2 regions of the Clostridium sp. LBM24168 genome follow, and region 2 is predicted to be linked to the other one. Evidence: a T-box and tRNA genes for the amino acid it is inferred to sense, from the RefSeq annotation. Region 2 holds a T-box; the other holds one or more tRNA genes.

Region 1 (9,946 bases), 700 kb from region 2:
ATATCCTATATCAAGTAATATTAATTATTGACTAATAATACTACTTGTAATTAATGTAATTAGGATATACAATATATCCTAATCTATTCACACTACCCCCCTATATATTGTTTTGTTAGTAATAACAAAAGGGAATAGATAAAATTCTATTCCCTCTTTTTTCAATATAGGATCATTTGAAAATCTCCACTCCGTCAACGGCCTTTCTCACAAGTTCCTCAACCTCAAGCACACGCTCTGCCTTTCTTATTTCATCAACTCGCGGTTTTGTCTTTGGGTGTTTGGGGACAAATATAGTACAACAATCTTCATATGGTAATATTGAAGTATCATATGTTCCTATTTTTCTCGCAATATCCATTATATCAATCTTATCCATTGCTATAAGCGGCCTAAAAACTGGTCTGTCTGCTACATCATTGCTAACTATCAATCCATCCATGGTCTGACTTGCCACCTGACCTATACTCTCTCCCGTAGTTACAGAATCCACGCCATGTTTTTCGGCAAGATTACAGGCAATTCTCATCATAAATCTCCTCATTATGATTGTAAGTTCATCCTCCCTACATTTTTCAATAATCTCCATCTGTATATCTGTAAATGGAACAATATACAGATTTATACTTCCTGTATATTTCTTCAATATATATGCCAGATCCTTTACCTTTTCCTTGGCTCTTTCACTTGTATACGGATGACTGTGAAAATATACACAATTCAATTTCACTCCCCTTCTTGCCATCATATAACCTGCAACTGGAGAATCAATACCTCCTGAGAGCATGAGCATCGTACTTCCGTTTGTACCATATGGCATACCACCTTCTGCTTTTATCCTCTCTGAATACACATAGGCACTGTCTCTTATCTCTACATTTATAAAAAAGTCAGGATTTTTAACATCAACTGAAAATCTTTCTGAATTTTTTAATATATATGCCCCTACCTCTCTGCTAACCTCCATGGAATTAATTGGAAATTTTTTGTCAGCCCTTTTCGTAACAACTTTAAACGTACTTCCATTGCATTTAAGTGCACTTGAAAGTGCCTGTTTTTCTATGCTTTTCATATCAGGGTCAATTTCATAGGCTATGCATATTTCAGATATGCCAAATACCTTTTTCAATCTTTTTATAGCTTCGTCTAAACTTTTACACTCTATAAACCATCTTCCCTGATCTTTTACAAAACTGTATTCAATACCATCCATAACATTCTTTATATTATTTATGAGTTTCTTTTCAAACTTGCCCTTATTCAATCCCTTCAAAAAAATCTCTGGTGCATATTTGACCAACAATAGTTTTCTCATATTTTAATTCTCCTTAAAAATTTCAAAGATTTGTCCAACACATCTATCGTGTAGTCAACTTCCTCTTTTGTATTAAATTCACTAAAGCTGAACCTAATCGCCCCTCTTATTTCTTCATCTTTCAATCCTAGTGCCTTAAGTACATGGCTGTTCCCGCTTTTTTTAGCTGAGCACGCGGAACCTGTAGAAACAAATATGTTATTATCTTCAAGCATATGTAAAAGTACTTCTCCTTTAATACCTATAAAGGACACATTTAGCACATATGGTGAATAAAACTCACCCTTACTGTTTATTTTTATATTAGATAATTTTTCTAATTTAGCTATAAAATAGTTTTTTAATTCAGTTATCCTGTTAAAATTATTTTCATATCTCTCATATATTATTCGTGATGCCTCTGCCAAGCCAGCAATTGCTGCCATATTCTCCGTTCCAGATCTAAAGTTCTTCTCTTGTCCTCCTCCATATATGAGTGGGTTTGGTCTGAGTCCACTTTTTATATATGCAATTCCAATTCCTCTGGGACCATGTATTTTATGCCCGCTTACAGACAGTATATCAATATTCAATTTTCTTACATCTATTTTATATTTTCCATATGCCTGAACTGCATCTACATGGAACTTTACTCTACTACTCTTGTTTTTTATAGCATTTCCTATTGTATCTATATCCTGTAAAACTCCAGTTTCATTGTTGGTATGCATTATGCTTACAATTACCGTATCCTTATTTATATTTTCCAGCAACTCATTTATATCTACCCTTCCGTATTTATCTACATCCAAATATGTTACTCTAACTCCCAATTTTTCAAGATATCTGCATGTATTCAAAACACTAGGATGTTCTATTGCAGTTGTTATAATATGATTTCCTTTGCTTACAAAACCTCTTATCAAAAAATTATTGCTCTCACTTCCACCAGAGGTAAATATTATCTCATCTCTACTACAATTTAACGTATCTGATATTATGTCCCTACATTCATTTATTTTTTTTTCGGCCTTTATTCCAAGTGAATATGCTGAAGATGGATTTCCATAATAATTCTTCATGGTGTATGACATTTTCTCTATAACTTCATTATACGGCCTGGTAGTAGCACTATTGTCAAAGTAAACTTCCAAAATTATTCACTCCTCATGTAATTCAACCTAATTATAACTTTATACTAAAATATAATATCACAACTGAAACAGTATAACAAAATCTATTTAATAAAATAAGTAATATGTGCAATACTAAATTATATCATAAAATTCACTGAAGGAGATTTTTAAACATGAAATTCAAAAACATTGTATCCTACACTATAATTGCCACAATTATATTAACCATATTATCAATTCCACAGAAAGTTATTTCAAAGGATAGAGGTAATACATGCCCAAATTTAATCTACCTGACCTTTGACGACGGTCCAAGTGATAAAATTACAAATGAAGTATTGGATATTTTGAAATCTGAAAATGTAAAAGCCACTTTTTTTGTAATAGGTTATAAAGTTAACGGAAGAGAAACTATACTAAGAAGAATGAGGGATGAAGGACATAGTATTGGACTACATACTTTTACCCACAATTATAAAAAAATATACAAAAACTCTGATTCATTTATAAATGAGATGAATCAAAGCGCAAAGTCCATAGAAAAGATCCTGGGGTTTTCACCCAAAATAATACGATTTCCATCTGGCAGCAAAGATCATATGGACAAAAACCTTCTAGATAAACTACATTCCCTAGGATATAAAATATTTGACTGGAATATATGCCTATCAGATGGGTTGGACCACAATACGCCGGTAAATAAACTATACATTGAAGGTACTTCAAAATGCATAAATCCAAACAAAGTATTTCTACTGGCTCACTGCAGTGGAAACAATCAGAATACATGCAAAGTACTTCCAAAAATAATTGAGCATTATAAATCATTAGGATATAAATTCATGACTATTACAGAAGATACTCCTGAGTATCATTTCAGGGCATCAAACTAAGCTTGTTATTGACCAGATCATACTCATAAACTTTGCCATTTGATTTATTCACATAGTACCATCCAATTGTGGCACCATGATCCTCCATACTGTCAAAGGCATGTATAACATAATATTCCGCATTATCCTTTATTTCATTATGGTCAAATGTAAAACTGGCATTAGGATTATTTCCTTTTACACGGTATTTTACTAATTTCACTGCACTACTTTCAGTAACAGCTATATTCTGGTTATTGTGGTTATTCGAGTTATTATCGCTGCTCTTACTTTCACTAGAAGGCTTTACCTTTTGAATTTTGTGAAGAGATCTTTCTTTCGAAATCTGTGTGCTCTTTTTGTCATTATTCTGTTTAATACTGTTATTGTTTTTCCTTGAAGTATAATAATATATTATACAAATTAATGTCACAACAAAAATAACTATGAAGATAATCAGTCTTTTTCTCTTTTTACTCATAAAAAAACACCTCCCCACAAATTATGAATTTAAATTATTAAAATCAATACTCTCCAACGAATCAACTACTAAATCGGCTTTTGACAAATCCTGCTGTCCTGAATTCAAATTTAAGAATCCAATACAATACATTCCTGCACTTTTAGCAGCTTGAATCCCATTTTTAGAATCCTCAATAACAACACATTCCTTCGGCAAGACACCAAGCAATTCAGCAGCTTTTAAAAATATATCCGGTGCGGGTTTACTACGTTTTACCTCATCTCCAGTAATAAGATAGTCAAAATATCTATTCAATTTAAAATTGCTAATTATAATTTTTATAACATCCATAGGGGAAGATGAGGCTATAGCAAGTTTCAATTTATTTTTATAGAACTTCTTTATCAACACATCTACTCCAGTTATAGGTTTTATATTTGAAGTACTTTTTAAATCTTTCATATACAAGTCTCTATCCATTTTCACAAGTTCACCTATAGAATAGGACAAATTATATTTACCTTTAATGATTTCCCATACACTACTCGTAGTTGCTCCCACAAATTTTAATTTTTCTTCATCACTTACATCGATTTTAAGTTTTTCAAACATTTTATTATTTATTCTTAAATGAGCTGGTTCACTGTCAATTATAACCCCATCCATATCAAAAATAACTGCTTTTACATACACCATATTCTCACTCCCAAAACTTATCATAAATACTAAGTGCAAAAAATCAGGGTTAAAAACACCCCGATTTAAAATAATTTAATCTTCATATAAATAATTTCTTGTAATAGGAATCTCATTATTCAATCCTTTAGTAAATACAAACTGGTGTATATCCACTACTCCATAGTGAAAAGAAGCTGCGCAGGCATTTAAATACAAATCCCACATTCTTATAAATCTATCATCTTTAATTTTTCTAATTTCATCCAGATTGTTTTCAAAATTCTCTGACCAACATTTGAGTGTCATATAATAATGAAGTCTCAAACTTTCAACGTCTATAAGATGCAAATTATTATCTCCCATTAAACTTACAAGTTCTCTTATAGACGGTATGTATCCGCCAGGGAAAATATATTTTTTTATCCACTGATTTGCTTCCGACTCCGTCTGAGCCGTGATACAATGCAAAAGCGAAACTCCACCTTCTACGAGCATAGACTTCACTGCCTCCATATAGGAAGGCAAAATTTTTCTGCCAACATGCTCAATCATACCTACGCTGACTATCCTGTCAAATTTATCTGTTTTTCCTACAAGTTCTCTATAATCAGCAAGCTTAACATCTACTATTCCTTCAAGATTGTTTTCTTTTATCCTTTCCTTTACTTTTACATACTGTCCTTCACTTAAAGTTATCCCGAGAGCTTTAACACCATATTGTTTTGCAGCAGCCAATATGAGCTCTCCCCATCCACATCCTATATCTAAAAGTCTTTGACCTTTTTCCAAATTCAATTTTTTCAGTATATGCTGAACTTTGTTAAGTTGTGCCTGATATAAAGAATCATTTTTATCTTTAAAATAAGCACAAGAATACGTCATTGTTTTATCAAGCCATAGGCTATAAAAATCATTTCCTACATCATAATGGTATTGTACATCTTCTTTACTCCTCTTAAGAGTATTTGGAATTACCTTATATAATTTTGAAAATGCTCCTGCATTATTTAGAAAGCTGTCTTTACTTTTATAGATTGATTCAAGTATTTCTCTAATACTACCCTTAAAATCAATTTTCTTGTCCATATATGCTTCCCCAAAAGTCATAAAAGGATCACTTAAGATATCCTTTTTAGGAATCTTTTCATTAAATATTATTTCAAATTTTTCCTGTCCTTCACCAAAATTGTCTTCAGTTCCATCCCAATATTTCACCTTGATTGGATCTGAAAACAAGCCTTTCAGAAATTTTGAAAAAAACATTTTATCTAAATCCATAAATTCACCTTTCCCTTTCATTATGATTTTCACATCAAGAATTCAATAATGTCTTTTATAATAAATAAAGAATTAGACTTAGATCTAATCCTAAACGAATAAAAAATAAATGTCGAATATAACTAATGGTGCAGGTGAAGGGAGTCGAACCCCCACGCCATAGGCGCTAGATCCTAAGTCTAGTGCGTCTGCCAATTCCGCCACACCTGCATATCATAATAAAGCAACAAATACTTGGTGGCTCACCGGGGAATCGAACCCCGGACAACATGATTAAAAGTCATGTGCTCTACCAACTGAGCTAGTGAACCAACTGGCTGGGATGACAGGATTTGAACCTACGAATGATGGAGTCAAAGTCCATTGCCTTACCACTTGGCTACATCCCAAAAAAATTTTTTCATATGTTACACATTTATAGATTTTACTCCAGAGAATTGATAAAGTCAATACTTTTCTTGGTAGTGAACAGCTTAATCAAACTGTTCACCAAATTCCACATGGTAATAAATATTAACGAATAAAATTCATGAATATCTTATCTTCCCTTTTTGGTTCTTCGATTTTTCCTTTTCCATTTTCAACCAATTTCATAAGCCATGCCATGTTCTTGCCAAGAACTCTCATAATCTGTCTTCCCTCTTTATCTTTCAATGCTTCTCCTGGTGCAGTTCCACTAATAACATTCCAGTAATTTGATGATGGCATAAGCATTTCAGCATAATTAATATAATTGTTCAACTGATTGAATGCTGGAATACCTCCTGCACGCCTTACAGCAACAACAGAAGCCCCAACTTTGTGTCTCAGTAATCCACCATTTGCATCTGCTACATAAAAAAATCTATCTAAAAATGATTTCATAGAACCTGCGATTGCAGAATAATATACTGGAGAGCCTAATATTATTCCATCTACATTTTTTACTTTTTGAATACATTCATTTACTATACTATCATGTATTATACATTTTTCATTTCTGTTTTCCACACACTTGTTACAGGCAATACATCCCCTTATTTCTTTGTTGCCTACATGAATAATTTCTGTTTCTATTTCCTCCTTTTTGAGTTCCTCAGCTACTATCTTTATTGCTTCATAAGTATTTCCTTCTTTATTTGGACTTCCATTAAAAGCTATGACCTTCATACATTTTCCTCCTTAATTTTTATCTAAATTATACACTAATTTACCGTAAGGTCTCAAGAAAATGTCCAAAATCTATTTAATATATAATTAAGCAGCCCTGTAATAATAGTAGATATAAGCTGAGCCACTGTTTTATTTAAATAGAGGTTACTGACTAAAATAAATAACAATATACTACTAAATATAAGCGATAAAATATTTACACTTATAAATTTTATAAACAAAGTACCTATTTTCCCATTAGATTTAAATACCCACCTTCTATTTAATACAAATCCATTTATAACTCCTAGAAAATATCCAACAATATTTGCAACTATATAATAAGTTCCAAAATTAATAAGTATGTTGTATACTAATAATGTTACAATTGTATTTATAATTCCGGAAATAACATACTTTATAAATTGCATTCTTTTAAGAAATATATCTACAAACATTTTTATCACCCTAACATTATTTATATTATTAACTCTAATAATTCTTTCTTAATAAAGCCTTAAAATTTTTGGTAGATTTTTTTCCAGATATGCTGTTATTTAAATATTCCTAGTATTATAAGGAGGAATTCAAATGATTCGCTACAACATTATAACAAAAAAGAATAAAAGAGAAATTGTACTTTTGAAATCATCTCCCTGCATATGGGGCCGATGTTCTTTTTGTGATTACATAGACGACAATAGTCCAGATCTTGCAAATGATATATTGATAAATAGAAACGTCTTAAAAATGGTTACCGGAAAATATGGCATCCTTGAAGTAATAAATTCCGGAAGCTGTTTTGAATTGCCAAAAGACACCTTAAATGATATAAAATCAGTAGTAGTTTCTAAAAAAATAAAGAAACTATTCTTTGAAAGCCACTGGCTTTATAGGTATAAGCTCCATGAGATGGAAGACTTCTTTAATATTCCAATTATATTTAAATGTGGAATTGAAACATTTGACGATTACTTTAGAAATAAAGTTTTGAACAAAGGAGTTATATTTTCTGGCCCCGATGAAGTTTCTAATTATTTTAAATCAGTATGTCTTCTAATAGGAATAAAAGGTCAAACCAAATCCATGATAAAAAAAGATATAGAATACCTATTAAATTTTTTTGAATATGGATGTGTAAATATATTTGTTGAAAATTCTACAAATATAAAAAGAGATACTGAACTTATAAGTTGGTTCCACAAAGAATTTTCATTTCTTGAAGGCGAAAAAAATATAGAGGTACTTTGGAGTAATTCAGATTTTGGAGTAGGAGGTTCCAATTAAATTCTTTAAAATAAAAACTATTCGCCTAAGTTTCAAAACCATATATATTTATAAAACCTAGGCTTTTATACGTCATCTTAGATGACTTTTTTCCTTCAACATATGATCTATATCTTCTTCGGGCATTGGTTTCCCAAAATAATAGCCTTGAATTTTATTGCATTTTTTCATTTTCAGGTATGTAAACTGTTCTTTAAACTCTACTCCTTCGGCCACAACATCCAATTTCATTTTATGGGCAAGGTTTATTATCTGTTCTGTTATTATATTTTCATATGAACATTTACATATTCCATCTATAAAAGTTTTATCAATTTTAATAGTATTTATAGGTATGCTTTTTAAATAATTTAAAGAAGAATACCCACTTCCGAAATCATCCAGTGCAACTCTAATATTCATGCTTTTTAGCCTGTTAATTACTTTAATATTTTTTTCCATGGACTCCATTGCCACACTCTCCGTTATTTCAACTTCAATTGATTTAGGATCTGCTCCAGTTTCTTTCAAGGTTTTCTTTACCATATCAATGAAATCACCATTTTTAAGCTGAACCGCTGAAACATTTATGGATATAAAATCAAAATCATATCCTTTTTCTTTCCACAGTACAGCCTGAATACAGGCTTCTCTAAAAACCCACTCTCCTATAGGTACTATAAGTCCAGTTTCTTCTGCCAATCCTATAAATTCATCAGGTCTTATCCATCCTAATTTAGGACTGTTCCATCTAATCAATGCTTCAAAACTAGCAACTCTATTATTTTTTATATCCACCTGTGGTTGATAATATAATATAAACTCACTAGTTTTTATTGCCTTTCTAATTTCTTTTTCTAATTCGCTTTTCTTTAAAATTTCATCATACATAGATTTTTTAAATATTTTATAAGAATTTTTTCCACTCGACTTAGCCTTGTTCAGTGCTATATCTGCACTCCTTATTAATCCAATTACACAATTGCTGTCATATGGATATATACTTATTCCGATACTAACCGATGTCAGTACTTCAGTTCCATCCAGATTCCAAACACCACTCAAGGTATCCAGTAATTCCTGAACTTCCCTGTCAAGATTCTCTAAATTGACTTCTGGTCTAAAAACTAGGAACTCATTGCCGCATCTCCTGGCAACTACTGCATCTTGATTATATATTTTTTTTATAATATCGCCTGTTTTTCTTAATAATCTATCACCATATTTGTATCCAAATATATCATTTATATTCTTAAAATTATTTAAATCTATATAGAATAACGCAAATTTATTGTCAGGATTTAAAGCTATATACTTTTCAATCCTCTCTTTTAAGTAATTCCAATTCGGCAAATTAGTAAGTTCATCATAATATGCTTTTTTCATCACACTATTATATTGTTCCAGTAATTTTTCTTTATTTTCATGCGGTACATCATAAAATTTAGTCAACTGAAGATTATTGCCATAGTCATTTGTATTTGAATAGTATACTCCCTGTACAATATTTACTACATTACAAAGGAACTTCACAATTTCATCAATCTTCTCACCTGAAAAAATAGGTATGCATTGTATGCAGCTCAGGGCCTCCTTCTTTTCTAATTTAGAAACAACTATTTCATAATTAAGATATTTCATATCAGGCCTTTTATAAAACACCGGTGTAGTAAATACAAAACATTTGAATCCACCTTTAATGTATACTGGTATACCTATATACATAAGACCACTTTTACTCTTAAATATTCCATACTTATTGTTTCTCTTAATTTGATCAATTATATTTTTATCATAATCATTAAATCTGAAATTGATAAGTGAATTT
Region 2 (9,946 bases):
ATACACTTCAGGATAATTTTTATGCTTCCATTTAGGAGAAATTTTTTCTCGTATTGTTTCTGCATCGTAATCATTTAATTTTTCGAAATCGTTTTTTATAGCAGCATAGCCGCATTCATCACATACCCAGACATCATAAAAGTAAGGACTTATCTTTGAGTATCTTATAAATAAGTCTGGATCCTTTTTTAATATTCTATAAGAGCCCTTTTTAATGGATCTTGCTTTGAATTCAGTCCCACATACAGGGCAGGTTACTTTTTTATCGTATAACATTGATATTTGTTCTTCTGGATTATACAATATTGAATCATCTGTTTTTTTAGACATTTAAAATTCCACCCTTATTCAGTAATATATTTTAATTATATCAAATAATTTAAATATATTTTGATTTTATTTAATTTTTATTATAAAATAATTTTAGTTTATATCCAATACGGGAGAGGATAAATATGGCAATAGGAGAATGGAAAACATTTCTAATACCCTATGAACAGGCTGTTGAAGAGTTAAAAGTTAAAATTAAGAGTATAAGGCTTGAATATAGAAAAAAAAATGAATATTCACCTATAGAATTTGTAACCGGGAGAGTAAAGGAAATATCCAGCATACTTGAAAAAGCAGATAAATTTAATATACCATTTCACAGGATAAGATATGAAATGGAGGATATAGCCGGCATAAGAATTATGTGCCAGTTTGTAGATGATGTTCAAAAGGTAGTTGATATAATCCGAAGTAGAAAAGATATGAGCATAATGTATGAGAAAGATTATGTAACTAATGTAAAAAAAAGTGGATACAGGAGTTATCACGTCATAATCAAATATCCTGTAAATATGGCGGAAGGTCAGCAGGATATAATTGCAGAATTTCAAATAAGGACATTGGCAATGAATTTTTGGGCTACTATAGAACATTCTCTGAATTATAAATACAAACATGAGATACCGGATTATATTAAGGATAAGCTTAAAAGTGCCGCAGATCTTGCTTTTAATCTTGATCAGCAGATGCTTGATATTAAAGATGAAATTAAAGATGCACAAAAATTATTTGAAGTTAAATCAAGTCTTGTATCTGATATAATGAACAACATAATTACAATTTCTTCAATGGGAAAACTATCAGATGCTACAAGATGTCAGAAGCAATTAAATAAACTTATTGATGAAGGTGAAGTTTTTGAACTTGTAAATTTACTGAAATCTACGGAAAAAATAATTCAGATTTATAATTAAAATATTATAATAAAAGGCAGGTTTCTACCTGCCTTTTTAATTTATTTTGCAACTATATTTACGAGTCTTCCTCTTACAACTATGATTTTTTTAATATTCTTGCCGTCAATGGCTGACTGAACATTTTCTTGTGTCAGAGATATCTCTTTTATTTTATCTTCTGAAAGACCAGTTGCAATATTTATTTTTGATTTTATTTTTCCATTTACCTGAATGGCAATTTCAATATTGTCCTTTATAAGAGCAGCTGGATCAAACTCAGGCCACTTTTCATTGAATATGGAATATTTTTTACCTAAAAATTCCCACTGTTCTTCTGAAAAATGAGGTGCAAAAGGAGCTAATATTTTTATAAAATCTACTATTGTATTCTGTAAAAATTTTATATTCTTGTTTTTTACCTTCAAATATTTGGATAGAGCATTTGTAAATTCCATAATCCTTGCTATTGATGTATTAAATTGAAATTTATTGGTATCTTCTGAAACTGATTTTATAGTAAAGTTTCTAACGTAATTGAGATCTTTTTCATCATTATCCATAGAAGTTTTGCTGTTTTTAGGATTATCTGTTAATTCCTTTACCTGAGATATAATTCTATCTATTCTTTCTACAAATTTACTCATGGATTTAATTCCATCATCACTCCAGGCACCGCCTTCTGAATAGTCAAATCCAAACATAAGGTACATTCTAAATACATCTGCACCATATTCTTTTATGCAGTCATCAGGAGATATGGTATTTCCCTTGGATTTGCTCATTTTTTGTCCATCAGGTCCTAGTATTATTCCCTGATGTCTAAGAGATGAAAATGGCTCATCAAATTTTAAAAATCCCATATCTCTAAGTGCTTTGGTTATGAATCTAGCATATAAAAGATGCATACATGCATGTTCACGACCGCCTACATACATATCTACAGGAAGCATTTTATCTATTTTATCTTTATTAAAAGCTTCCTTACTGTTTTTATTGTCTACATATCTTAAATAGTACCAGGAGGAACATACAAAGGTGTCCAGAGTATCTGCTTCTCTTCTTGCAGGACCGCCACAATGAGGACAGGTAGTATTCATGAATTCTTCCGATTTTAAAAGTGGAGATTTTCCATCCGGAGAAAATTCAACATTATAAGGAAGTTTGACAGGAAGTTGATCTTCAGGTACAGGTACTATACCACATTTTTCACAATATACTATTGGAATAGGGGTTCCCCAGTATCTTTGTCTGGATACAAGCCAGTCCCTTAATCTATAGTTTACTTTTCCAGAACCAAGTTCCATACTTTCAAGTTTTTTAGTTATGGCTTCCTTGCCTTCTTTTGTGGTTAAACCATTAAATTCGCCGCTGTTTATCATTTTACCATGATCTACATAGGGGAGACTATCGCCGCCTTCTATAACCCTCTCAATAGGGAGTTTGTATTTGGCTGCAAATTCAAAGTCTCTTTCATCATGTGCAGGAACAGCCATTACAGCCCCTGTACCATAAGTATTTAATACATAATCACCAATCCATATCGGAACCTTTCTTCCATTTATAGGATTTATGGCATAAGAACCGGAAAATACACCTGTTTTCTCTCTTGTAATTGACTGTCTTTCAATTTCACTCTGCTTTTTAGCCTGTTCTTTATATTCTTCCACTTGTTCTCTGTATTCTTCTTTTGTTAGTTTATCCACCAGGTTGTTTTCAGGGGATAGGACTACATAGGTAACGCCGAATAAAGTGTCAACTCTTGTGGTGAAAACACTGAATTTAAGATCAGAATTCCATACCTTGAAAGTTACATTTGTACCTGTGGACTTACCAATCCAGTGTCTCTGCATTGCCTTTGTTGTCTCTGGCCAATCGAGTTTGTCAAGATATTGAAGAAGTTCTTCCGCATAGTCTGTTATCTTGAAAAACCACTGTGTCAGGTCTTTTTTGGTAACTTCGGTTCCACATCTTTCACAGTGACCTTCCTGAACCTGCTCATTTGCCAGAACTGTCTTGCAGCTCGGGCACCAATTTACAGGAGCATTTTTCCTAAAGGCCAGGCCATGTTTATATAATTGGAGGAACAGCCACTGGTTCCACTTGTAATAGTCAGGATGGCAGGTAATTACTTCGTTTTCCCAGTTAAACATAGCACCCATAGATCTGAGTTGTTTCTCCATTGTATCAATATTTTTTTCAGTAGAATCACTTGGATGGATTCCAGTTTTAATAGCATAATTTTCTGCAGGAAGTCCAAATGAATCAAATCCCATAGGTTGAAATACATTATAACCCTGCATTCTTTTTAATCTTGCCCAGGAATCCACAGGAGCATAGTTAAACCAGTGTCCGGCATGTAATTTGCTTCCTGATGGATATGAAAACATTTCAAGTACATATAATTTATTCGATACATTATTTTCATCAAATTTATAGATATGTGTTTTTTCCCATTTTTCTTGCCACTTCTTATCAATTTTAGTACTATACATAAAATCTCTCCTTTGTTCATAACAGCTATATAGGTTAACATAGTCAATACTTGAACTCATTTGATACTGATAATATAAAAAACTTTTCATCTCCAAAAGAGACGAAAAGATCAATTTCCGCGGTACCACTCTAATTAAATCAATAAATGATTTCACTTAAAATATAACGGTTCTGCCGTATCTGATTTTATTCAGATAAGCTCTTAAGGTGAGTTCATATTTTGAATTCACGCCATTTTTCACCTGACAATAGCTCTCTTTAGTGATATAAATACTACTATTCCTTATTCAAAGCTAATTATTAACTTACATCAAATTTTATAATATATATCAGCATTTTGTCAAGAATAATTTAAAAAAGAACTCGAAACGAGTTCTTTGGCTGCCCATGCTGGATTCGAACCAACAAATGCCTGTTCCAGAGACAGGTGCCTTACCATTTGGCTAATGGGCATTATTCTACAAGTCAATCAACATTAAATATTATATCATTTCAGATTTAAATGTCAATAGTATTTTAAATTTCGCCAAAAGCTATTTACATAGCACATGTTTTTACAAGCTTTTTCTTATAAGCTTTCTGTCCATAAAATTTATAATTAAAGTTAATAAATAGTCATATAGGAGAAAAGCTATTTGAAGTCCTATGATAATCATATATAAAGGGAATCTAAAATCGAACAATCCAGGGAAAAAAAGGCTGTATATCAAGAATAAAAGTGCTGTGCAGGCATTTAAAAATATCAATTTAAGAATAATTTCCAGAACTATTTTGTTGATTTTCTCTATATAGAATTTTGCAAAACCATATAAACCAAAAAAAAGTATATATGCAATCACAGTAAACTTGACTCCACATAAAAGGATAGATAATATGGAGGTGCAAATATAAACTACCAATGCATTCTTTACATCCGTGATCAATATGGAAAGAGGTATAATAAAAGAAGCTATTGCCAATAAATAAGTTTTGTTTATTGGTATTATTCCGCTTATATACACTAGAATTACACCAACAGCAGTTAGAAGTCCGCCTTTTGCCATGTACAGGGATTTTGTTGAATTACTGGACATTTTATATTCCTCCTTTCAAATTTGAATTATAATAAAACTAGCAGCCTCCGCCGCCTCCACAAAGGCAGTCTAGACAGTAAAGGGTGGCACAAATATTGCAAATATCAGAATCACCTCTTCTAGTATTGTAGTAAGGTTGCCTGTAAGTATTATTCATGTTCTGCATCCTATTTAGGGCAGATCTGTATTTAAAGTTATCTGGATCCATGTTGCAGGCCGTACTTAGATTGGAAAAGGCTTCATTGTACCAACCCTTTTGCAAGTTAAGTATTCCCATAAGATAATTCCATTCAGCATCTCTTGTAGTACATCTTGAAAGTTTATCTTCGGCATTCCTTATGTTACCATTGTTTATATCGACTTCAATGGATTGATACAAATCAGAATTTTCTCCGGAGTAAGTACTTTCACTGCTGTAAGAGTTATTTGCATTATTTGAACCGGATGAATTTTTCATCAGATAATCATAAGCTGCATTTATATCTCTCATTTTATCTTCTGCCAGATCTTTTAAAGGATTGTTCCCGTATTGATCCGGATGATATTTCTTTGCCAGGTTTCTGTAAGCTTTTTTGATTTCCTCTTTTGAAGCAGTTTCTTTTATTCCAAGTACCTCATAAGGATTTTTCATTTTTGTAGACACCTCTCTTAAATACTTTATCCATTTTTTCTAAAAGTCCATATTGTAATATGTTATAGAGTAATTCCTTATTTTTTACTATAGGTAGTTTATTAAAAAAGTCCATGCACTGTGAAGCACAGGTCCCTAAAATAAAATCAACTCTGTCTTTAATCTCTAGATAAAATTCACCATAACTTATGTTTCTGACGTTAAAGCAAATATTTAGGGGATTAAATTTGTGATTTTTCATATCCTTTTCTAGATCATCCACAGCATCTATAATATAAATCCATTTTCCTAAATTGTATCCTAGCCAATACAGATTTTCATTACTTTCGGGTATGTAATTTGACAGTATAAAGGCAATAAGATCAGAAAATGGGTGACACACTCTGTCAAAAGAATTACATTCATTATTATTTTCAATCTGAGACAAGTCATATAGACTATTTTTTATGTAATTTACGTTGGACTTAAATTTTTCTGGTAGTTTGTTTAAATATATTTTAAAAGTGTGATATAGAAATCTATCTTTTATTGAATTATCATCATGAATATCATCCAGAAGTTTATAATAGCTTAATGTAATATTGCAAAAGGATGCATATTTTAATGCCGGATTATCTTTCAACATAAATTTTTCCTTTATGGGATGAATCATACATCTTTTTTTTTCATATGTTAATTTTCTATTTGACATGCTATCGAGAAGTATGGCCAGAAAAGTCATATCATAATTTAAAGCTATTCTTGGTAGATTCCCTAAATTGTGCTTTATGGATCTGCATAGTCCACAATAGTATGCCTTAAATTTTTCGTAATCTTTTACTTTAAGTTCCGAAATACAGGGAGTAACATAACCAAACATAAATTTTACCTTTCTTTATTCATTATTTCATATATTGTATCAGAGGTTGTATCTTTTATAGTATACCCAAGAAGCTTTACTATTTCATGAAGTTCGTTATTGTCTTGTGTTTCAATTTCTAAATAAGGAAAGGGACAAAAAGATTTATCATTTATATCTATTTCTATAAGGCTGTTCTTGTATCTATAACTTTCTCTGTATTTTTTTATACTCTGCTGTAATTTTAAGCCAAGAGACTCAAAGATTTTTTTACCGGTTTCCGCATCGGATATTTTAATCTCATTTTCGTCCATTATTTTGTACATTCCCTGACTTATTAACTTTTTCGTAGTCATGTAATAATCAACGGAGTTATTGATAAGATTTTTCACTACTCTTATTCTGGCATAACCTTTGTTCCTTATTAAACGTCTATCTTCATAATCGTAAATGTTGTTTATCTGATCTTCCATTTTTACTCTGGAAGCATTTATGTATTCTAGTTTATTTCTTATAGCATCCACATCTATTTTTATTATTCTTGTTTCTAATTCCTTCATAAAATATCACTCGCTTTTAAAACAATCATTATTTTGAATTATATCATAAATATGCTCAATATAAAATTAGTTCCTATAACTTGATAGGAACTAATCTTGTAAAATATAAGTTTTTATTGATTTTAGTTAAATGGGGTTTTAACTAAATGGGCTAATTTAATGAGTTGGCAGAACCTAATACATTGTCTATTTTTTCTTCTACAACTTTTTGTATATAATCTCTTCCTGCCCCCAAATATTTTCTTGGATCAAATACTTCCGGCTTTTCTCCAAATGTTTTTCTTACAGCAGCGGTCATGGCAAGCCTAAGATCGGTATCCATATTTATTTTGCATACGGCCATAGATGACGCCTTTCTAAGCATATCTATAGGAATCCCTTTTGCATTTGCTATGTTTCCTCCGTATTTATTACAAATATTGACTGTTTTAGGATCCACAGCTGAGGCTCCATGAAGTACTATAGGGAAACCGGGTAATTTTTCTTGTACTTGTTCTAGTATATCAAATCTTAAAGCAGGTTTAAAGTCCGGTGGGAATTTAAATGCTCCATGAGATGTTCCAATAGCTATTGCTAGAGAATCAATGCCTGTCTTTCCTACAAAATCTACAGCTTGATCTGGATCCGTATATATGTGTTTAGATGCAGATACATTGTCCTCAACTCCAGCTAGAACTCCAAGCTCTGCTTCAACTACTACTCCATGAGCATGTGCATAATTGACTACCTCTTTTGTCTTTTGTACGTTTTCATCATAATCAAAATGAGAACCATCGAACATGACAGATGTAAATCCATTTTCTATGCATAATTTTACAGTATCCAAATCCGGGCCATGATCCAGATGAAGGGCCGCATCAACTCCGGTTTCATCTATTGCAGCTTTAACCATTGCCTCTAAATATGTTGCACCAGCATATTTTATTGCTCCTGATGAACATTGAATAATAACAGCAGAGTTTTTAGCTTTTGCCCCACGGATAACCCCTTGAAGTATTTCAAGGTTATTAATGTTAAAAGCACCTATAGAGTACTTCCCAGCGTATGCCTTCTTGAACATCTCTCTTGTAGTAACTAATGCCATTTGTATTCCACCTTTCAAAATTTATTTGACTTGTGAATTGATTTTATCAATTAAACCATATAAATAATCCACAAAAGGGGCTATATTAGTCCCATTGGGACCTTAATTTTATAATATATAAAGCTGATATTGTTGCTACTTTAATTATAAGTTATTTTGTAAGCTTTGTGAACCTGGGTCATAAATAAATTAAAATAAATTTTGTATATTTAGGTTTTCCATTTTAGTTATGCTTTCCAGTATATTTCTTATTATATTTGTGGATATCAGAGCTTCTTCTTTGTTACCATAATCTATGTACTGGGTTAATTTTTCAATCTGTGCATTTATATCATCTAGTTCACTGTGATTTGTAAATATTGATATATTCTGTGAATGACTGTTCCAGACTGATTTAAATTTATTTAAAGAGTCAGCAGCAGTTTGAAAGGAATTGGTTTTTAGAGCTCTTTCAATTTCATTATTTGAATATTCCAATTTATATGCTGTGCTTTTAAGATAATTTACGGAAAAGATCATGCATATAGCCATAATTATAAACATAATTATAGACGCTATAGAACTTCGCATTTTATCACATCCATTCTTTTAGATTGTTTTTTAAACTATTTACATTGATAAAAAAACTTACCCTTTGAATCTATCATGGCTATCAGTACTTCTTCCATGGAATGTACATTATTTTTTTTGAGCGTATTTTTAAGCCAGCTGTTATTTTTATTTATTGTATTTAAATTTTTTGAGTTTACCTTTCCGTCCAGTATCAATATTAAAGGCATCGTATCCTGTGTAGATGTAATTTTCATATCTTCCTTTGTTGCAGGAGAAAGGTTTGTCTTGGGTATTACAGAGATTTTGCCACTGGTTTCAAGAATAGCATATTCTATATCAGATAAATTGTAGTAACCTTGAAGTCTTAATTCTTCTAGTAAGTCATTTAGATTAAATTTTTCTTTTTTTAATTCTTTAAAATCCAATTTGCCATTATTTATAAGAATGCTTGGTCTTCCACTTAGGATAAGTCTCATTTTTTCACTTTTAAGTTGCATAAGAGCGAAGCAGGTTTGTAGGAATAAAAGGGTAATTATAGGTATTATACCTCTTAATATGGATATTCTGGTATCCTGCATTGGAACAGATGCAAGTTCGGATATCATTATGGCAATTACGAGTTCAAAAGGTTCCATTTCACCTATCTGCTTTTTGCCCATAAGTCTCATGGAGATTATTACTACTATGTAAAGTATGATTGTTCTAAAAAGTACTATAAACACAAAAATCACCTCATGATTATATTCTGCATTAATGATAAAAATATGAGTAAAACAAGAACATTTATAGATAAATATGAAGTATAATGATAAAAGTAGTATAAGTCTGAAACCAGCTATAAAAAGTCAATAGGAGATGAAACAATGAGCGAATTAAAATATCAAGAAAATAATGGTATTTATAATGATTCATATGTAAAAATAAAAATAGATGGTAAAGTGATCGATCTAAAAAAAGGGACTAATCTATATAAGATATTTAAAGACAACTATGATGACAGCAAACTTGCTTTACTTGTAAAAATAAATGGAAAGTATTTTGAATTCACGGATTCTCTGAATGAAGGAGGAATTTTTGAACCAATTGATTTAACGGATCCTGTTGGCAGCAGGACATATGAAAGAACCCTTCAATTTGTGCTTATAAAAGCTGTCTATGACTTATTTGATGACTCGGAAGTGATTATAGAACATTCTCTGGGAAAGGCTATATATGGTGAAATTAAGAAGACAAATCCTTTAAGTGAAAAAGATATAATAAAAATAAAGGAGAAAATGAAAGAAATAATAAATAAGGATATACCTATAAATAAAGTAAGAGTCACAAAAAATAGGGCACTGGAAATTTTTAAAAAATACAATATGATTGACAAGGTAAAATTGCTCAATCACATAAATACAGATTGTGTTAATTTATATGAATTGAATGGATTGTATGATTACTTTTACAGCAGTATGGCGTATTCAACGGGAGTTTTACAACTGTTTGA

Evidence for each region. A T-box is a leader RNA that pairs with one kind of tRNA and senses whether it is charged. The one in region 2 lies ahead of leuS (leucine--tRNA ligase), so its partner is inferred to be a tRNA-Leu.
Region 1: it encodes a tRNA-Leu, which carries the amino acid that the T-box ahead of leuS (leucine--tRNA ligase) is inferred to sense. The anticodon was not compared.

Annotation. Positions count from the first base shown of each region.
Region 1 is NZ_CP196861.1:686,417-696,362, reverse strand. Features, by position in the region: gene thiI (tRNA uracil 4-sulfurtransferase ThiI) at 173-1,315, opposite strand; gene ACSVC9_RS03415 (cysteine desulfurase family protein) at 1,312-2,448, opposite strand; gene ACSVC9_RS03410 (polysaccharide deacetylase family protein) at 2,604-3,323, shown strand; gene ACSVC9_RS03405 (hypothetical protein) at 3,307-3,783, opposite strand; gene ACSVC9_RS03400 (HAD family hydrolase) at 3,805-4,461, opposite strand; gene ACSVC9_RS03395 (class I SAM-dependent methyltransferase) at 4,537-5,721, opposite strand; tRNA gene ACSVC9_RS03390 (tRNA-Leu) at 5,848-5,931, opposite strand; tRNA gene ACSVC9_RS03385 (tRNA-Lys) at 5,957-6,032, opposite strand; tRNA gene ACSVC9_RS03380 (tRNA-Gln) at 6,036-6,110, opposite strand; gene ACSVC9_RS03375 (flavodoxin family protein) at 6,235-6,870, opposite strand; gene ACSVC9_RS03370 (GtrA family protein) at 6,924-7,310, opposite strand; gene ACSVC9_RS03365 (radical SAM protein) at 7,444-8,139, shown strand; gene ACSVC9_RS03360 (EAL domain-containing protein) at 8,212-9,946, opposite strand, start outside.
Region 2 is NZ_CP196861.1:3,160,875-3,170,820, forward strand. Features, by position in the region: gene ACSVC9_RS15750 (DUF2225 domain-containing protein) at 1-330, opposite strand, end outside; gene ACSVC9_RS15755 (GTP pyrophosphokinase) at 456-1,244, shown strand; gene leuS (leucine--tRNA ligase) at 1,286-3,718, opposite strand; T-box leader at 3,813-4,019, opposite strand; tRNA gene ACSVC9_RS15765 (tRNA-Gln) at 4,098-4,172, opposite strand; gene ACSVC9_RS15770 (hypothetical protein) at 4,274-4,792, opposite strand; gene ACSVC9_RS15775 (J domain-containing protein) at 4,830-5,423, opposite strand; gene ACSVC9_RS15780 (DUF5685 family protein) at 5,407-6,282, opposite strand; gene ACSVC9_RS15785 (class IV adenylate cyclase) at 6,288-6,821, opposite strand; gene fba (class II fructose-1,6-bisphosphate aldolase) at 6,973-7,905, opposite strand; gene ACSVC9_RS15795 (DUF4363 family protein) at 8,095-8,448, opposite strand; gene ACSVC9_RS15800 (DUF421 domain-containing protein) at 8,511-9,179, opposite strand; gene ACSVC9_RS15805 (nucleoside kinase) at 9,384-9,946, shown strand, end outside.